One region of the Atlantibacter sp. genome, then DNA from elsewhere that is predicted to be linked to it. Evidence: predicted binding sites of a transcription regulator. Region 1 holds the regulator's gene; each other region holds the start of a gene.
The links. The regulator CRP, encoded in region 1, controls carbon source genes, mostly activating them, when cyclic AMP is high. The targets are predictions, from matches to a motif close to ATGTGANNNNNNTCACAT.
Positions count from the first base shown of each region.

Region 1 (4,201 bases):
GCTTTTCAACGCGCGCAGCACGGGCAGGCGGCGCTGCTTATCTTCCATCAGATCGCGCGAATACAGTGGACGCTGGGATTTCAGCACTCTGGCGATACGGCTGAAATGGTATTCGCAGAACTGTCCCACCGGGTTATCGGGGTGCTGGCGGGCAATTTTTTCCAGCGCGCCAATCTGCTTATCCATTTCAAAGCGCTTCGGGTAACGGTGATACAGGATATCGTCGGCGCGTTCCCGCAGGCGGGCCGCCACCGTCTGGGCATTCCAGCGGATCACCGCCTCGGCGTGGCTTTCGCGCACCAGTTTCTGCACCTCTTCGGGCTGATGCAGGCTGACGGAAATATGCTCCTGCAAATCCAGCGCGATCTGGAAAGTGCGCAGCAGGCGTTTATAGCCGTGATGCTTACCGGTCGACAGCATATGTAGCTGCTGATAACACTGGGTAATCAAGTCGACGGTTTTTTGCTGGCGTGCCAGCAGCGGCGGCAACGCGCTTTGCGGATCGGTATGCTGGGTCAGCAGGCTGTATTTGGCTTCGCAATATTCCGCCAACTGGCGGTACAGCAGGCTCAGGGTTTCGCGCAGCGGCTGTTCGCGCCACACCCAGAACCAGAACCAGTTAAACAGCCCATACCACAGCGTGCCCAAGGCATACAGCAGCAGCGGCTCCCACATCGGCATATAGCCCGCCAGGCTGAGTGTGAATATCGCTGCAATAAGCGACGCCGGGAGCAGGCGAGCATGAAGCGGACTGATTTCCGCCGTTACGCCCAGGATCAGCGCCAGCCCGGAGAGCGCCAGTGGCAGCGGCACGGCGTTAAGCAGCAGTAACTGCATCGCCAGGCTGCTGAGCGCGAACAGTGACCCGCCAATAACCAGGCGTTTAAAGAAGCGCTTGTGCGGGGTGTCCAGGCCAGCGATGTTGCAGCAGGCGGGAACGAGGGAGAACAGGAGACCTTGTTGCAGATGGCCCAGAACCAGACCCACCGCCACAGGCAAACACAACACCAGGGTTTGACGAAGTGCGTAGTTGATTTCGGGGTGGTAGATCAGGCGTCGCCACATGGGTGAGATCGGATGAGACGGCGTGTTGCCACGCCGTTTCGCAGGGTTTAGCGGGTACCGTAAACCACAATGGTCTTACCGTGGGCGGAGATCAGGTTTTGATCTTCAAGCATTTTCAAAATGCGGCCAACGGTTTCGCGGGAGCAGCCGACGATCTGGCCGATCTCCTGACGGGTAATTTTGATCTGCATACCATCCGGGTGGGTCATGGCATCCGGCTGTTTGGCCAGATTCAGCAGCGTTTGTGCGATGCGGCCAGTGACATCAAGGAAGGCGAGGTTGCCCACTTTCTCTGACGTCACCTGCAGACGGCGCGCCATCTGCGAAGACAGACGCATCAGGATGTCAGGGTTAACCTGAATCAGCTGACGGAATTTTTTATAAGAGATTTCTGCCACTTCACACGCCGTTTTGGCGCGAACCCAGGCACTGCGTTCCTGACCTTCTTCGAACAATCCCAGTTCGCCGATGAAATCGCCCTGATTCAGATAAGAGAGGATCATTTCCTTGCCCTCTTCATCTTTAATCAGCACTGCCACGGAGCCTTTAACGATGTAATACAACGTTTCCGCCTTTTCACCCTGGTGAATCAGCGTGCTCTTCGATGGGTACTTATGAATATGGCAATGAGACAAGAACCATTCGAGAGTCGGGTCTGTTTGCGGTTTGCCAAGCACCATGCGCGGTTATCCTCTGTTTTAAGCTGACTCCAGAGAGCAACAATAATAACCCTCTGGGTTTTTGCAATCGTCTCTTCTCCTGGCCGGAGAAGGGGCCTTTAACGTCCTGTGGCCTGTAATAGGTGTGGTCGTATGCACACATGCATTACATCAATGTATCGCTGTAGCATCCGACTGTTTTAGCATAGCTTTACGTGAGTGTCTCCTATTGTCTCGTTTCAGCTTGACCTGGCTCTCATCCGTTGCGCGTTTTGTTACAGCCGCGTAATCTGTCAGTAATTTTGAAACACTGGAGTAACCAAAATGCAGGCAAGAGTGAAGTGGGTAGAAGGGTTAACTTTTCTCGGTGAGTCCGCCTCAGGACACCAGGTTTTAATGGACGGCAACTCCGGTGACAAAGCGCCCAGCCCGATGGAAATGGTATTAATGGCGGCGGGCGGTTGCAGCGCCATTGATGTGGTGTCGATCCTTCAGAAAGGACGTCATGACATCACCGACTGCGAGGTGAAATTGACCTCCGAGCGCCGTGAAGAAGCGCCGCGCTACTTTACCCACATCAACCTGCATTTCATCGTGACCGGTAAAGCGTTAAAAGACGCGGCGGTGTCCCGTGCGGTAGATCTGTCGGCAGAGAAATATTGTTCAGTCGCCTTGATGCTGGAAAAAGCGGTGAACGTCACCCATTCCTACGAAGTGATTGAAGGATAAGTGCTTAATAAGGCGGCGTTGCCGCCTTAAATTTTTCGCCCTTCCATGATTCTTTTTACCAGCGGCAGCATGATCAGCTCCATCGCCAACCCCATTTTCCCGCCTGGCACCACTAATGTATTGATGTGGGAAATGAATGAGCCCTGCAACATGGCCAGCAGCCAGGGGAAATCGATCCCTTCCAGGTTCCTGAAGTGAATCACCACCAGGCTCTCATCCAGCGAAGGAATTGCCTTCGCGGCAAACGGGTTTGATGTATCAACGGTGGGGACACGCTGGAAGTTAATATGGGTACGCGAGAACTGCGGCGTGATGAAGTTGATGTAGTCTTCCATCGAACGCACGACCGAATCCATCACCGCTTCACGGGAGTGCCCGCGTTCGCTGGTGTCACGGATGAGCTTCTGGATCCATTCCAGGTTGACGATCGGCACCACGCCCACCAGCAAATTCACATGGCGCGCGACATCATGATGGGGCGTCACCACGCCGCCATGCAACCCTTCGTAAAACAGCACGTCCGTGGGTTCGGGCAACGGTTGCCAGGGGGTAAAAGTACCCGGTACCTGGTTCCAGGGTACGGCTTCGTCATAGGTATGCAGATATTTACGCGATTGCCCGGTACCGGTTTGCCCGTACTGATTAAAAGTCTGTTCCAGCAGGCCAAAGTCGTTGGCCTCCGGCCCGAAATAGCTGATGTGCCTGCCCACGTCGCGCGCTTTGCGGATCGCCATATCCATTTCAGGGCGGGTATAGCGATGAAAGCTGTCCCCTTCCACTTCAGCGGCATGCAGGTTGAGCTGGGCGAAAATCTTACGAAAGGCGAGGCTGGTGGTGGTGGTCCCGGCCCCGCTGGAGCCGGTAACGGCGATGATCGGATGTTGGGCAGACATAGCGGAACAACTCCTTAGGGTAGCGACGTGAAAATAAGACCCGTGCAAGGCGAATGAGTTCTGGCGGTCTGATCTGCCGCCAGTGGTTTTTATTGTTCAGCGAGCGGTCTTACCCCCGAAACTGATCGCGCGGCATGATGTTGACCGTTTCATGCAGTTCCGACCACACCAGAACCGCGTCGCCGCGTTCCAGTTGGTGCTTTACCTGAGAGACTTTATCGCTGAGCGAGCGTTCATGTTCACCATAATCGGTGCCTTCCCGCAAGACAAAAGCTTCAATGAGGTTTTCAAGCGTTTCCGGGTCGAGGGATTGCCAGGGAATAATCATGGTTTATCCAGATAAGGTGTGAGCCAGTCGGGAATGCGCGCTTCAAGCCACATTTTCGGACGCAGGGCGGTACCGCCTACGAATCCCACGTGCCCGCCATATTCGGTCAACTGGTATTCGATATTGGCCGGTAGCTGGGCGATATCTGGGATAACGTGGCTATCCATAAACGGGTCGTCCTGCGCATGAATGATAAGTGTAGGCTGGGTAATCGACGCCAGCAGCGGCATCGCGCTACAGCGCCGGTAATAATCGATGGCGTCGTCAAAACCGTGGGCTTTTGAGGTGATCAAATCGTCGAATTCACGCAGGCGGCGGATCCCTTTCAACTGGGCTATATCTACCGGCAGCGTACCCGGATAAGCCAGCAGCTTGCGCGAGGCATTGGCCTTAAGCAAATTCAACAGGTAGTGCTGATAGACCCGGGAAAAGCCTTTTTCCATATGGTAGCAGCAATGTTCCAGCACAAACGGCGCGGAGACAATCACCGCCGCGTTGACCGGCAGTTGTGGATACTTCGCCAACAT
Region 1 is NZ_DAMBQK010000007.1:12,720-16,920, reverse strand. Features, by position in the region: gene RT120_RS08665 (YccS/YhfK family putative transporter) at 1-1,065, opposite strand, end outside; gene crp (cAMP-activated global transcriptional regulator CRP) at 1,113-1,745, opposite strand; gene RT120_RS08655 (OsmC family protein) at 2,049-2,453, shown strand; gene RT120_RS08650 (phosphoribulokinase) at 2,480-3,346, opposite strand; gene RT120_RS08645 (YheU family protein) at 3,456-3,674, opposite strand; gene RT120_RS08640 (hydrolase) at 3,671-4,201, opposite strand, start outside.

Region 2 (4,201 bases), on a different contig from region 1:
AATGATTCAGCCCGGTGAGATGCAGTAAAAAGCGTGACTTATCAACTCCGAGGATCTCCGCCACCATACGCTGCATCGACTGAGATAAATTACACAGGCCGATGCACTTTATTTTACTGTGCTTGAGCACCGCTTCAGTAACGATGCCGCTGGGATTAGTGAAGTTAATTAACCAGGCGTTCGGACAGAGCTCCTCCATGTCGCGACAGATATCCAGAATCACCGGGATAGTACGCAAAGCTTTAGCAAACCCACCGGCTCCGTTAGTTTCCTGGCCAATTAAGCCATGAGAAAGGGGGATGCGTTCATCTTTGATACGCGCATCCAACTGGCCAACGCGCAACTGGGTAGTGACAAAGTCGGCGTCTTTTAGCGCCTCGCGGCGGTTCAGCGTTAAATAGATCTGGCATTGAATACCCGCCGCTTCAACCATGCGTTTCGCCAGGTTGCCAACGACTTCAAGCTTCTCACGCCCGGCCTCAACATCTACCAGCCAAATTTCTTTGATTGGCATTTCGCTATAACGCTGGATAAACCCTTCGATAATTTCTGGGGTATAAGAACTCCCGCCACCAATAGTGACAATCTTTAATTTGTTACTCATATCCTGATCCTTTTTACTCGGTAGCGAGGGGCTGAACGACAGTTAAGGAGTCATCTACCGCATCTTCTTCGCGCAAATATTGCTTATCTAACGCCATGACAAAGGGATAATAAATCGTCATGGCGACAGCCAAATTAATTACCTGAAAAAGCATGCCTTTCCAGCCGCAAATCAGAAACCCACTGATAAAAATAGGTGTTGTCCAGGGTATCTCCAGGCCAGACGTTAATGGCAACAAACCGAAACTCATCGCGCTGTAGGTAATGACACACAACACAACTGGAACAATAATAAAAGGAATAAATAAAATGGGATTTAAGGCAATGGGAACGCCAAAGATAATCGGCTCATTAATATTAAAGATGGCAGCTGGAGACGCCAGCTTAGCTATTTCGCGCATCCTTTTACTCTTTGCTCTGAAAAGCATGACCAGCAACATTGCCAGAGTAAATCCCGTACCGCCGCAGATAAGAAACACATCGCGGAATTGTTGCGTGATAATATTAACTGGCGGTAAGCCTTGCTTCATCGCCTGCATATTTTCCAGCGTTAATGAACGCCAGATCGGCCCCATAATGGCTGTAACAATAGAGTCGCCGTGCAGACCAAAAAACCAGAAGAAACTCACAAAGAACTCAGCGACCATTTGTGATGGCAGCGTATTACCCAGTTCCATCATCGGTGCTTGAAGCACTTTGAATATCATCTCCTGAGCGGTGCCAAAAGGAGTAACCTCAAAAACTAAACGCGCCAGCCAAAACAACACCACCATCATGAAGGAAGGAATTAGCGAACTAAAGCTGTTGGCGACTGCTGGCGGAACGCTGGAAGGCATTTGAATCGTTAAACGTGGATGATTGAACAGCCGATATAAACGCACCGCGATTATCGTTACGATCAGCGATAAAAACAAGCCCTGGGCGCCCAGCGCCGAAACAGGAATGACATCGCTTATCACGCCATTTTCAACGGGTGCTCTGAACGGCGTAACAATTAAAAAACTCACCAGCGAGATTAACGCACATGAGATCTCATTAAGCTGCCACCTTTTCGCTAAGCTAACGCTGGTACTTATCACGACTAACAGCGCCATAATGGAATACGTTGCGTCGAGCACATAATTTAAACGGCCAATGAATTTTTCGCCAAAGCAGTGAATAATAAATCCGTTGTAGCCAGGAATAGGTAAGTTAGCAATAAGCAAGAAAAAAGAACCAATAATCAAAAAGGGCATGATACGAATAAAGCCATCTTTGATGGCTGAGAGATAGTCATTCCCTTCAATTTTCATTGCCAAAGGCAGTATTTTTCTTTCCATCAATTCAGTGAAATTATTCATAGGGATCCCTGATCGATTATTTATTGTTAAGTGGTATATACCACCTTATTTGAGACTAAGCCTGTGTTTATGCACTGTCAATCCTGCATTTCTGTTTTGTGATAACTCACGCATATTCGAATTATTCAGGTTGTTGCCGACAAGCGGCAGAGATAATTATCATATTAATAATCAGGAAAAGTGGATACGACCTATGAAGAATATCGTTTTGTGCTGTGCTGCCGGGATGTCCACCAGCATGTTGGTCCAACGCATGCAGGATGCCGCGCAGAAAAAAGGCATTGAAGTGTCGATTAAAGCAGTGCCCGTCGCCGAGTTTAAGGACAATCTCGACAGCGCGGATATTATTCTGCTCGGCCCGCAGGTGAAGTATGAGCAGGCTAAACTTCAGGCGCTTGCCGATCCGCAGGGCAAGAAAGTCGCGGTAATCGATATGGTGGATTACGGCATGATGAAAGGCGATGTGGTGCTCGAAAAAGCGCTTAAGCTGCTGGAGTAAACATGGACGATCTGGAAACGCTCATTATGGAGCTGTTAGTGAATGCCGGTGCGGCGCGCAGCGAGGCGTTATGCGCGCTGCGGCTGGCCCGAAGCGGCGACTTTGGCGGTGCCGAACAGGCAATGGTGCAATCCCACGAATTTGTTAAGCAGGCCCATAAAATCCAAACCCAGCTTATCGGGATAGACGAAGGCTCCGGCAAACTGCCGGTGAATCTGATTACCGTACATTCTCAGGATCACCTGATGAACGCGATGGTCATTCAGGATTTGGCGGAAGATATGATTGAGCTTTACCGGCGGTTGCCGCCCGCAAACTGATTTGTTTCAGCCATAAAAAAACCCGCCGAAGCGGGTTTTTTATTAGCTGAGCACGATTACTCGTTATCAGAACCACCCAGACCTGCGTTCAGCAGTTCTGCGAGGCTGGCAGTGGCGTCTTCTGCAGTCACCTGCGGTGCAGCCGGGAGTTCACCCGCAGCACGGCGACGCATACGATCCTGGTGGTACGCATAACCGGTACCCGCCGGGATCAGTCGACCCACGATCACGTTCTCTTTCAGGCCGCGCAGTTCATCGCGTTTACCCGCAACCGCTGCTTCGGTCAGCACACGAGTGGTCTCCTGGAACGATGCCGCGGAGATGAAGGACTCGGTTGCCAGAGAGGCTTTTGTGATACCCAGCAGATCGCGCGCGTAAGTCACGCCAATCTTGCCGTTCGCTTCCAGTTCGCGGTTAGCGATCTTGATGCGGGAGTATTCAGCCTGCTCGCCTTCCAGGAAGTCGGAGCTGCCTGCATTAACGATGGTTGCTTTACGCAGCATCTGACGAACGATAACTTCGATGTGCTTATCGTTAATCTTAACGCCCTGCAGACGGTAAACGTCCTGCACTTCGTTAGTGATGTAACGGGTCACAGCATGGACGCCACGCAGACGCAGAATGTCGTGCGGCGCTTCCGGGCCATCAGACACTACGTCGCCGCGTTCAACGCGTTCACCTTCAAACACGTTGAGCTGACGCCATTTCGGAATCATCTCTTCGTACGGATCGCTACCATCAACCGGCGTGATCACCAGACGGCGTTTACCTTTGGTTTCTTTACCGAAGGAAATGATACCGCTGATTTCCGCCAGGATTGCCGGCTCTTTCGGACGACGCGCTTCGAACAGATCCGCAACGCGCGGCAGACCACCGGTAATATCCTTAGTACCGCTGGATTCCTGAGGAATACGCGCCAGAGCATCACCTGCACCGATCTGAATGCCATCTTCCAGTTGAACGATCGCTTTACCCGGCAGGAAGTACTGCGCAGGCATGTCGGTGCCAGGGATCAGAACGTCATTACCGTTGGCATCAACGATTTTCAGTGCAGGACGCAGATCTTTACCACCGGCAGTACGTTCAGCAGAATCCAGAACCACCAGAGATGACAGACCGGTCAGCTCGTCAGTCTGACGAGTAATGGTCTGGCCGTCGATCATGTCAGTAAAGCGGATAAAACCACTTACTTCAGTGATAACCGGCATGGTGTGCGGATCCCAGTTTGCAACGGTTTCACCGCCAGCAACCTGTTCGCCATCACCTTTCGCCATAACCGCACCGTAAGGCACTTTATAGCTCTCTTTGGTACGACCGAATTCGTCGATCAGCTTCAGCTCGGTGTTACGAGAAGTCACTACCAGTTTACCGGCAGAGTTAACAACCGACTTCGCGTTGCTGAGCTTGATGCTACCTTTGTTTTTCACCTGGATGCTGGA
Region 2 is NZ_DAMBQK010000037.1:11,111-15,311, reverse strand. Features, by position in the region: gene RT120_RS21135 (6-phospho-beta-glucosidase) at 1-604, opposite strand, end outside; gene RT120_RS21130 (PTS sugar transporter subunit IIC) at 618-1,943, opposite strand; gene RT120_RS21125 (PTS sugar transporter subunit IIB) at 2,137-2,442, shown strand; gene RT120_RS21120 (PTS lactose/cellobiose transporter subunit IIA) at 2,445-2,762, shown strand; gene rpoC (DNA-directed RNA polymerase subunit beta') at 2,819-4,201, opposite strand, start outside.
Region 2: the regulator CRP is predicted to act here: its motif matches at 1,972-1,989, upstream of RT120_RS21130 (PTS sugar transporter subunit IIC).

Region 3 (4,201 bases), on a different contig from region 1:
GCCGCAAAGGTGAAGGGTATCCGCCGGAGCGTAAAGAGCCGCAGGTTCGCAACGCCGGCATTCTGAACCAGGTTAAAGCGGCAGTAGTAAAAGAGAATTACCTCGATACGCTGCGCGCCATTGACCCGGAACTGGTGAAAACCGCCGTTTCCGGCGAACGCTTCCAACAGTGCCTGTTCCAAAACGGCCAGGATAAAGAAATCGTTGCTTTCGTGCGCGAGATCCTGGGCTAATCGCCATACGGCGTCGTCCTGCGACGCCGTTTATTTACGTCCTCGATGAGACCTGGCTACCGGCCTTCGCCGATAACCGCAGCGTATCCACCATGCCTGCCAGGCAGATCAGGGCGATAAACACAAACGCCAGCCGAAAGCCGATCCCCGCTGTTGCCGTCATATCCAGCCATTGCGCCAGTTTATCTCCCAGCCGAATGCTGATTGCCCCGAGGGTGATCCCTAATCCCACCGCCAACTGCGATGCGGTACTGAACAACGTATTGGCATAGCTCATCTCTTTGGGCGGGACATCCGCGAAGGCGAGGGTGCTGACGCCGGTGAACTGAATCGAACGGAACACACCACCGAGATACAAAATAAGTAGGATCAGCCAGACCGGGGTATGCGGCGTGAAGAGCGCGCAGGCCAGTAAAGAGAGCACATTCAGCAGGCCGTTAATCAGCAGCAGCTTCTTAAACCCCAGCCAGCGTATCAGCGGCGTGGTGGCGGGTTTGATGGTGAGATTCCCGACAAAAACCGCCAGTACCAGCAGCCCGGAATGAAACGCGTCCATTCCAAACCCGACCTGGAACATCAGCGGCAGCATAAACGGCACCGCGCTGATGGAGGCGCGAAACAGCGAGCCGCCATACATCGTGACAGCGAAGGTCTTTATCTTAAGCGAATCCATGCGGATCATCGGCCACGCGCTACGGCGAAAATGATGCAGGGAATAGCCCAGCGCCGCGATGCCGAACGCCATTAACACAAGAGCTAACCCCACGTCCGGCTGCTGCGTACCGAGCATTTCCATCCCATACACCAGGCTTATCATCGCCACGCCGGTGCTGATAAAGCCCACACCGTCAAATGGCCGCCGTTCACTATCCGTAAGCGCTGGAATTAGTCGCCATGCAAGCGCCATGGCCACCAACCCCAGCGGCAGATTGATATAGAAAATCCAGCGCCAGTCGGCATAGCTGGTGATAAACCCGCCAAGCGGCGGCCCAATAATTGGCGCAACCAGCGCGGGCCACGTCAGGGTGGCAATCGCTTTGATTAACTGATTTTTGGGCGTGATACGCAACACCGCCAGCCTGCCCACTGGCACCATTAGCGCGCCGCCTATCCCCTGAATCACCCGCATCGCCACGAAGGCTTCCAGGCTTTGCGCCATCCCACAGAGGACCGATGATAAGGTAAATATCGCCAGCGCCAGGGTGAAGACCGAACGCGACCCGAACCGGTCAGCAATCCAGCCGCTGGCGGGGATAAACACCGCGAGCGTCAATAAATAGGCGCTGATACCGATATTGAGATCCACCGCCTCAACGCCAAAGGTGCGTGCCATTTCCGGCAAGGCGGTCGCAATCACCGTACCGTCGAGAAACTCCATAAAAAAAGCGCCTGCAACCAGCAGCGCCGTGGGAGAAAGGCCGCGTTGCGACGAGGAGACGTGAGCCATTATTTCCTTACCTGATTAAAAAAATTCTATAAAATTTACTGTTTATTTTGTTATCGTAATGTAATGATTTTTAACGGCTAAATGCAAAAAGCGTGTTTTGGCGATCGGTTTTTAGTGTGATGCTCATCACAAAAAAGTTGATTTTTGTGACCATGGTCATATGATTGCGTCATTGCGAGATCACCTGCACATAACAAACGAATAACAATGGAGCACATCATGAAACTGCGCGCTATCCTGAAAAGCATGTTCAAAAACTACTGCAGCACTTTCAAAGACGTCCCGCCGGGCGCAATGTTCTAAGTTCTGCATCAAAACCTGCTTCGGCAGGTTTTTTTTCGCCCTGCTTCGGGTATTCACGCGAGTGATTGATTAACCATACCTGTAGTGAAACGTCTTTTCACTTTCTTTGTTTATCCCCCGATCTTTCTTCGCTATCCTCTCTGCGTCCTTTCATATCTATCCCGTAACACGCCAGGCTCGCGTTTTGATGCGTTTGCCGTTACGCTGCGCTGCTTAACTAAGGAGAAGAACATGTCGCAATCATTAACCCCGGAAGACGAACTGGTCTCTGATATTGTCGCCTGCCAGTTGGTCATCAAACAGATCCTCGACGTGATTGATGTTATCGCGCCGGTCGAAGTGCGTGAAAAAATGGCCAGCCAACTGAAATCGATCAATGTGGGAGCGAGTGCCGCTGCTGACCCTGTGACGGTGCGCGCGGTGCAAAAGGCCATCGCACTGATTGAGCTAAAATTTACGCCGCAGAATGAAACGCACTGATCCTTAGTGAAATAACACAAAGCTCGCAGTCGGTTGCGGGCTTTTTTATTTGCGCAGAAAACAGGACACCGGGCGTTAATTAGTTACAACATACTTTTCAGCTTACATGGTAGCCACGCTGCGGCATCGGCGTTTTATCGTTCTGGCAGCCCTGCAAAGCCATTTGCTGCTTCGCTTATCGCGTTTTTTTGTACCAGGCTTATAAACCAAATTATCTGCCAGAGAGTGTGGAGCACTATGAAAGAGCAAAATCGTACTATCGGCATCGCGCCTTATGGAGGGTCCGCAGGCGGGTGGGGCGCGTTAAAGGCGGTTGCTGACGCCATACGCGGCCAAATGTCGATGAAGCAGGACGTGATTGCCCTGTTCAAAGTTAACCAGCCGCAGGGGTTTGACTGCCCGGGTTGCGCCTGGCCCGATCCGCAACATGCCTCCTCGTTTGAGTTTTGTGAAAACGGTGCCAAAGCCGTTTCCTGGGAGGCGACCAGTAAACGCACTACGCCGGAATTTTTTGCCGCACATACCGTGAGTGAGCTGTGGGAACGTAACGCGTTTGAGCTGGAAGGTGAAGGGCGGCTGACGCACCCGATGAAATACGATCCGGCAACCGATACCTATCAGCCTATCGAGTGGCAAACCGCTTTCCGGGAAATCGGCGAGCATTTACGCCGCTACGAAGACCCCGACAGCGTGGAGTTTTATACTTCCGGGCGCGCTTCCAATGAAGCGGCTTTCCTGTGGCAACTGTTCGCCCGCGAATACGGCACCAACAACTTCCCGGACTGCTCGAACATGTGCCACGAACCGACCAGCGTCGGCCTGCCGGAATCTATTGGCGTCGGCAAAGGCACCGTTGAGCTGGAGGATTTTAACCACTGCGATTTAGTACTTTGTATCGGCCACAACCCGGGTACTAACCATCCGCGTATGCTCGGCACGCTGCGCGAAGTCTCAAAACGCGGTGCGACGATTGTCGCCATCAACCCGTTGCGCGAACGCGGTCTTGAGCGCTTCACGTCACCGCAAAGCCCCATTGAGATGCTTTCATTAAGCTCTACCGAGCTGGCTTCGACCTATTATAAAGTGCGCGTAGGCGGCGATGCGGCGATGCTGAAAGGCGTGATGAAGATTTTGCTGTCGATGCATGAAGAGCGCCTGAATAACGGCCAGCCGGGCGTACTGGATGAAACTTTTATCCGCGAGCACACCGAGGGTTTTGAGGCACTGAAAGCTGACCTCGATGCCACCGAATGGGATCATATTCTCAAGGTTTCCGGCATGGAGCGTAAGGAGATTCAGCACGTGGCTCGCCTCTACGCCAGCGCTCAACGCACTATTGTCTGTTACGGCATGGGGATCACCCAGCATCAGTACGGCACCCAGAACGTCCAGCAAATCGCCAATCTGCTGCTGCTGCGCGGCAATATCGGCAAAAAAGGCGCGGGCATCTGTCCGCTGCGCGGGCACTCCAATGTCCAGGGCGACCGCACCGTGGGGATCACGGAAATCCCGTCTCAGGAATTGCTCGACAGCATCGAACGCGTGTTTGGCTTTAAGCCGCCGCAGAAACACGGTCACGGCGCGGTTGCGGCGATTCAGGCGATGCGCGACGGTAAGGCTAAGGCGCTGCTCTGCCTGGGCGGTAACCTGGCGGAAGCGATATCCGACCCGCAGGTGACATTCCCGGCAATGCGCAATCTCGATCTGGTGGTGCATATGGCTACCAAACTCAACCGTT
Region 3 is NZ_DAMBQK010000030.1:13,330-17,530, forward strand. Features, by position in the region: gene RT120_RS19750 (RpiB/LacA/LacB family sugar-phosphate isomerase) at 1-233, shown strand, start outside; gene RT120_RS19755 (MFS transporter) at 268-1,680, opposite strand; gene azuC (stress response protein AzuC) at 1,900-1,983, shown strand; gene RT120_RS19765 (DUF2766 family protein) at 2,215-2,463, shown strand; gene RT120_RS19770 (FdhF/YdeP family oxidoreductase) at 2,701-4,201, shown strand, end outside.
Region 3: the regulator CRP is predicted to act here: its motif matches at 1,795-1,812, upstream of azuC (stress response protein AzuC).

Region 4 (4,201 bases), on a different contig from region 1:
CAATATTGACCAGGGCGTGGGCGTACGCGCCGTGAGCGGCGAGAAAACCGGTTTTGCCTATGCCGACCAGGTCAGCCTGCTGGCGCTGGAACAGAGTGCCCATGCGGCGCGCAGTATTGTGCGCGAGCAGGGCGATGGACGTGTGCAAACCCTGGGGGCTGTAGAGCATAAAGCGCTGTACACCTCGCTGGACCCGTTGCAAAGCCTGACCCGAGAAGAGAAACTCGACATCCTCAAGCGCGTCGACGGCGTGGCCCGTGCGGCAGACGCCAGGGTGCAGGAAGTGAACGCCAGCCTGACCGGCGTGTATGAATTGATTTTAGTGGCTGCCACCGATGGCACCCTGGCGGCGGACGTGCGTCCGCTGGTGCGTTTATCGGTCAGCGTGCAGGTTGAGCAGGACGGCAAGCGCGAGCGCGGTTCCGCTGGCGGCGGTGGTCGTTTTGGTTATGAGTGGTTCCTGGAAGCATCAGATGGCGAAGTGCGCGCTGATGCCTGGGCCAAAGAAGCGGTGCGCATGGCGCTGGTGAATCTTTCCGCCGTTGCCGCGCCAGCGGGCACGCTGCCGGTGGTATTGGGCGCGGGCTGGCCGGGCGTGCTGCTGCACGAAGCGGTCGGTCACGGTCTGGAAGGCGACTTTAACCGTCGCGGCACCTCCGTCTTCAGCGGCCAGATGGGCCAACGGGTGGCGTCGGAACTTTGCACCGTGGTGGATGACGGCACCATGGCCTCGCGCCGTGGTTCGGTGGCCATTGACGACGAAGGCGTTCCGGGCCAGTACAACGTGCTGATCGAAAACGGCGTTCTCAAAGGCTACATGCAGGATAAACTCAATGCGCGCCTGATGGGCGTTGCGCCGACGGGCAACGGTCGCCGTGAATCCTATGCCCATCTGCCAATGCCGCGCATGACCAACACCTATATGCTGGCGGGGAAATCCACGCCACAGGAAATCATTGAATCGGTGGAGTACGGAATTTATGCGCCGAACTTTGGCGGCGGCCAGGTCGATATCACCTCCGGCAAGTTCGTATTCTCCACTTCTGAAGCGTACCTGATCGAAAAAGGTAAAGTGACCACGCCAGTGAAAGGCGCGACCCTGATCGGCTCCGGTATCGAAGCCATGCAGCAGATTTCGATGGTCGGCAACGATCTGAAACTGGATAACGGCGTCGGCGTCTGCGGTAAAGAAGGCCAGAGCCTGCCGGTCGGCGTCGGCCAGCCGACCCTGAAACTCGACAGCCTGACCGTGGGCGGTACCGCGTAATTTCTCCTGCAAACCCTCTCTATTAAGAGAGGGTTTGATTATCGCGTCTCTTTACTTCCGAAACGCCTCTCCTGATACAGCGTCGCCACCCCGGCAAAATATTCTGTCAGATAATTAATGCACACCTGCACCTTCAGCGGCAGTTTATCCCGTTCGGTGTACAGCGCGTAAACCGGGCGCGGATCGGACTGGTAGCGCGGGAACAGGATCTCCAGTTCGCCCCGGTTGATCTCGTCGATCACCCACATCAGCGGTACATACGCGATCCCGGCCCCTTCAATCAGCCAGCGCGACAGCGTCATCGGATCGTTGGTGACAAAACGCCCTTGCGGGATCAGGCGCGTGGAGAGCCCTTCCGGTGCGATCAGCTCAAACTCATTGTCGGGACGCACACTGTATTCAAGCCATGAATGATTGCTGAGATCCGAAGGCTTTTCCGGCGTGCCGTAGCGCGCAAGATAGGACTTCGCCGCGCAGACCACCATCGGCATCGCGCCAAGCCGTTTAGAAAACAGGCTCGAATCCTGAAGCGCGCCGACGCGGATCACCACATCCAGCCCGTCAGCGATCAGATCCGGCGCAGGAATACCAGTCACCAGATTGACGGTCAAACCCGGATATTCGCGCAACATTTGCGCTGTCATTCCCGCCAGGACATTTTGTGCCATAGTTGAAGAACACCCAATACGCAGGGTGCCAATGGGCGTGTTGTTAAAGGCGTAGAGCTGCTCATGCACCGATTGCACTTCATGGAGCATTTTGCGGCAGCCCTGGTAATAGATTTTTCCCGCCTCAGTCAGCCCGATACTGCGCGTACTGCGGTTTAACAGTTTGACCTGTAATTCGTCCTCCAGCTTCGACACGGTCTGGCTGATGGACGAGACGCTCATGTCCAACTGTTTAGCGGCGCGGGTAAAAGAGCCTTGCTCAACAACCCGCGCGAAAATCGACATACGTTTCAGGCGTTCCATTGTTCACTCTGAGTGAAAAGTGATTTAGATCACATATGATAGATGACTTATTATAAATTACGTTAATATATTATTAACGAGGTAACTAACCCGCACGCGTCCACCGTCCTTCCTGACTTTGTGCACCCGGTTATCCATCACTAATTCGCCTGCACGCTAATCAAGGTTCGTATGAGTTTATTTCCGGTTATCGTGGTTTTCGGTCTCTCTTTTCCGCCGATATTCTTCGAGCTGCTTTTGTCACTGGCGATTTTCTGGCTGGTGCGCCGTTTGCTGACCCCAACAGGGATCTATGATTTTGTCTGGCATCCGGCATTGTTTAATACCGCGCTGTATTGCTGCCTGTTTTATCTGATATCGCGCTTATTTGTCTGAGGTTGATGTGAAAGCACTTACAAGAAAAATATCCCGAACGGCGATCACCCTGGCGCTGGTAGCGCTGGCCTTCGTCGCCATTTTCCGTGCCTGGGTTTACTACACCGAATCGCCCTGGACGCGCGATGCGCGTTTCAGCGCCGATGTGGTGGCCATTGCCCCTGACGTCGCCGGGTTGATCACCCAGGTAATGGTTCACGATAACCAACTGGTGAAAAAAGACCAGGTGCTGTTCACCATTGACCAACCGCGCTACCAGAAGGCGCTGGAAGAAGCCGAAGCGGACGTGTCCTATTATCAGGCGTTAGCCGCAGAAAAACGCCGCGAAGCCGGACGTCGCAACAAACTCGGCATTCAGGCGATGTCGCGCGAAGAGATTGAACAGTCCAACAACGTGCTGCAAACCGTGCTGCATCAAATGGCGCGTGCGCAAGCAACCCGCGATCTGGCGAAGCTGGATTTAGAACGCACCGTGATCCGTGCGCCTGCCGACGGCTGGGTCACTAACCTCAACGTGTACGCCGGGGAGTTTATCACCCGGGGTTCCACCGCCGTGGCGCTGGTTAAGCAGCACTCATTCTATGTGCTGGCCTATATGGAAGAAACAAAGCTGGAAGGCGTGCGCCCTGGCTTCCGTGCCGAAATTACACCGCTTGGCAGCAACCGCGTGCTGCGGGGCACCGTGGATAGCGTGGCGGCGGGCGTGACTAACGCCAGCAGCAGCAACGACGGTAAAGGCATGGCATCGGTCGATTCCAATCTGGAGTGGGTACGTCTGGCCCAGCGTGTGCCGGTACGCATTCGTCTGGATGAGCAGACCGGTAATCTGTTCCCGGCGGGCACCACGGCGACCGTGGTGATCACCGGCGATAAAGATCGGGATAACCGCAATGCGTCGCCGTTTAACCGCCTGATGCACCGTCTGCGCGAGTTCGGTTAATCCCATGGGTATTTTTTCCATCGCGCCGCAGCACGTTCGTTTTGCGCTGAAACTGGCCACAGCCATTGTGCTGGCGCTGTTTATTGGCTTCCATTTTCAGCTGGAAACCCCGCGCTGGGCGGTGTTAACCGCGGCGATTGTGGCGGCAGGCCCGGCATTTGCCGCAGGCGGCGAGCCGTGGTCAGGGGCGATCCGTTATCGCGGGATGCTGCGTATCGTCGGGACCTTTATTGGCAGTATCGCCGCCCTGATTATCATTATTTCTATGATCCGCGCGCCGGTGGTGATGCTGATGGCGTGCTGCATCTGGGCCGGCTTTTGTACCTGGATATCGTCGCTGGTTAAGGTCGAGAACTCTTATGCCTGGGGGCTGGCGGGCTATACCGCGTTAATTATCGTTATTACCGTGCAGGCCGAACCGCTGCTGACGCCGCAATTCGCCGTGGAGCGCTGTAGTGAGATCGTGATTGGCATCTGCTGCGCCATCGCCGCCGACCTGCTGTTTTCTCCGCGCTCCATCAAACAGGAAATCGACCGCGAGCTGGATGCGCTGCTGGTGGATCATTACCGCCTGATGCAACTGTGCATCGCCCACGGCGACAGCGAGGTGGTGGACAAAGCCTGGGGCAACCTGGTGCGTCGCACCAC
Region 4 is NZ_DAMBQK010000018.1:59,377-63,577, reverse strand. Features, by position in the region: gene tldD (metalloprotease TldD) at 1-1,267, shown strand, start outside; gene aaeR (HTH-type transcriptional activator AaeR) at 1,306-2,238, opposite strand; gene aaeX (p-hydroxybenzoic acid efflux pump operon protein AaeX) at 2,410-2,613, shown strand; gene aaeA (p-hydroxybenzoic acid efflux pump subunit AaeA) at 2,621-3,553, shown strand; gene aaeB (p-hydroxybenzoic acid efflux pump subunit AaeB) at 3,558-4,201, shown strand, end outside.
Region 4: the regulator CRP is predicted to act here: its motif matches at 2,256-2,273, upstream of aaeR (HTH-type transcriptional activator AaeR).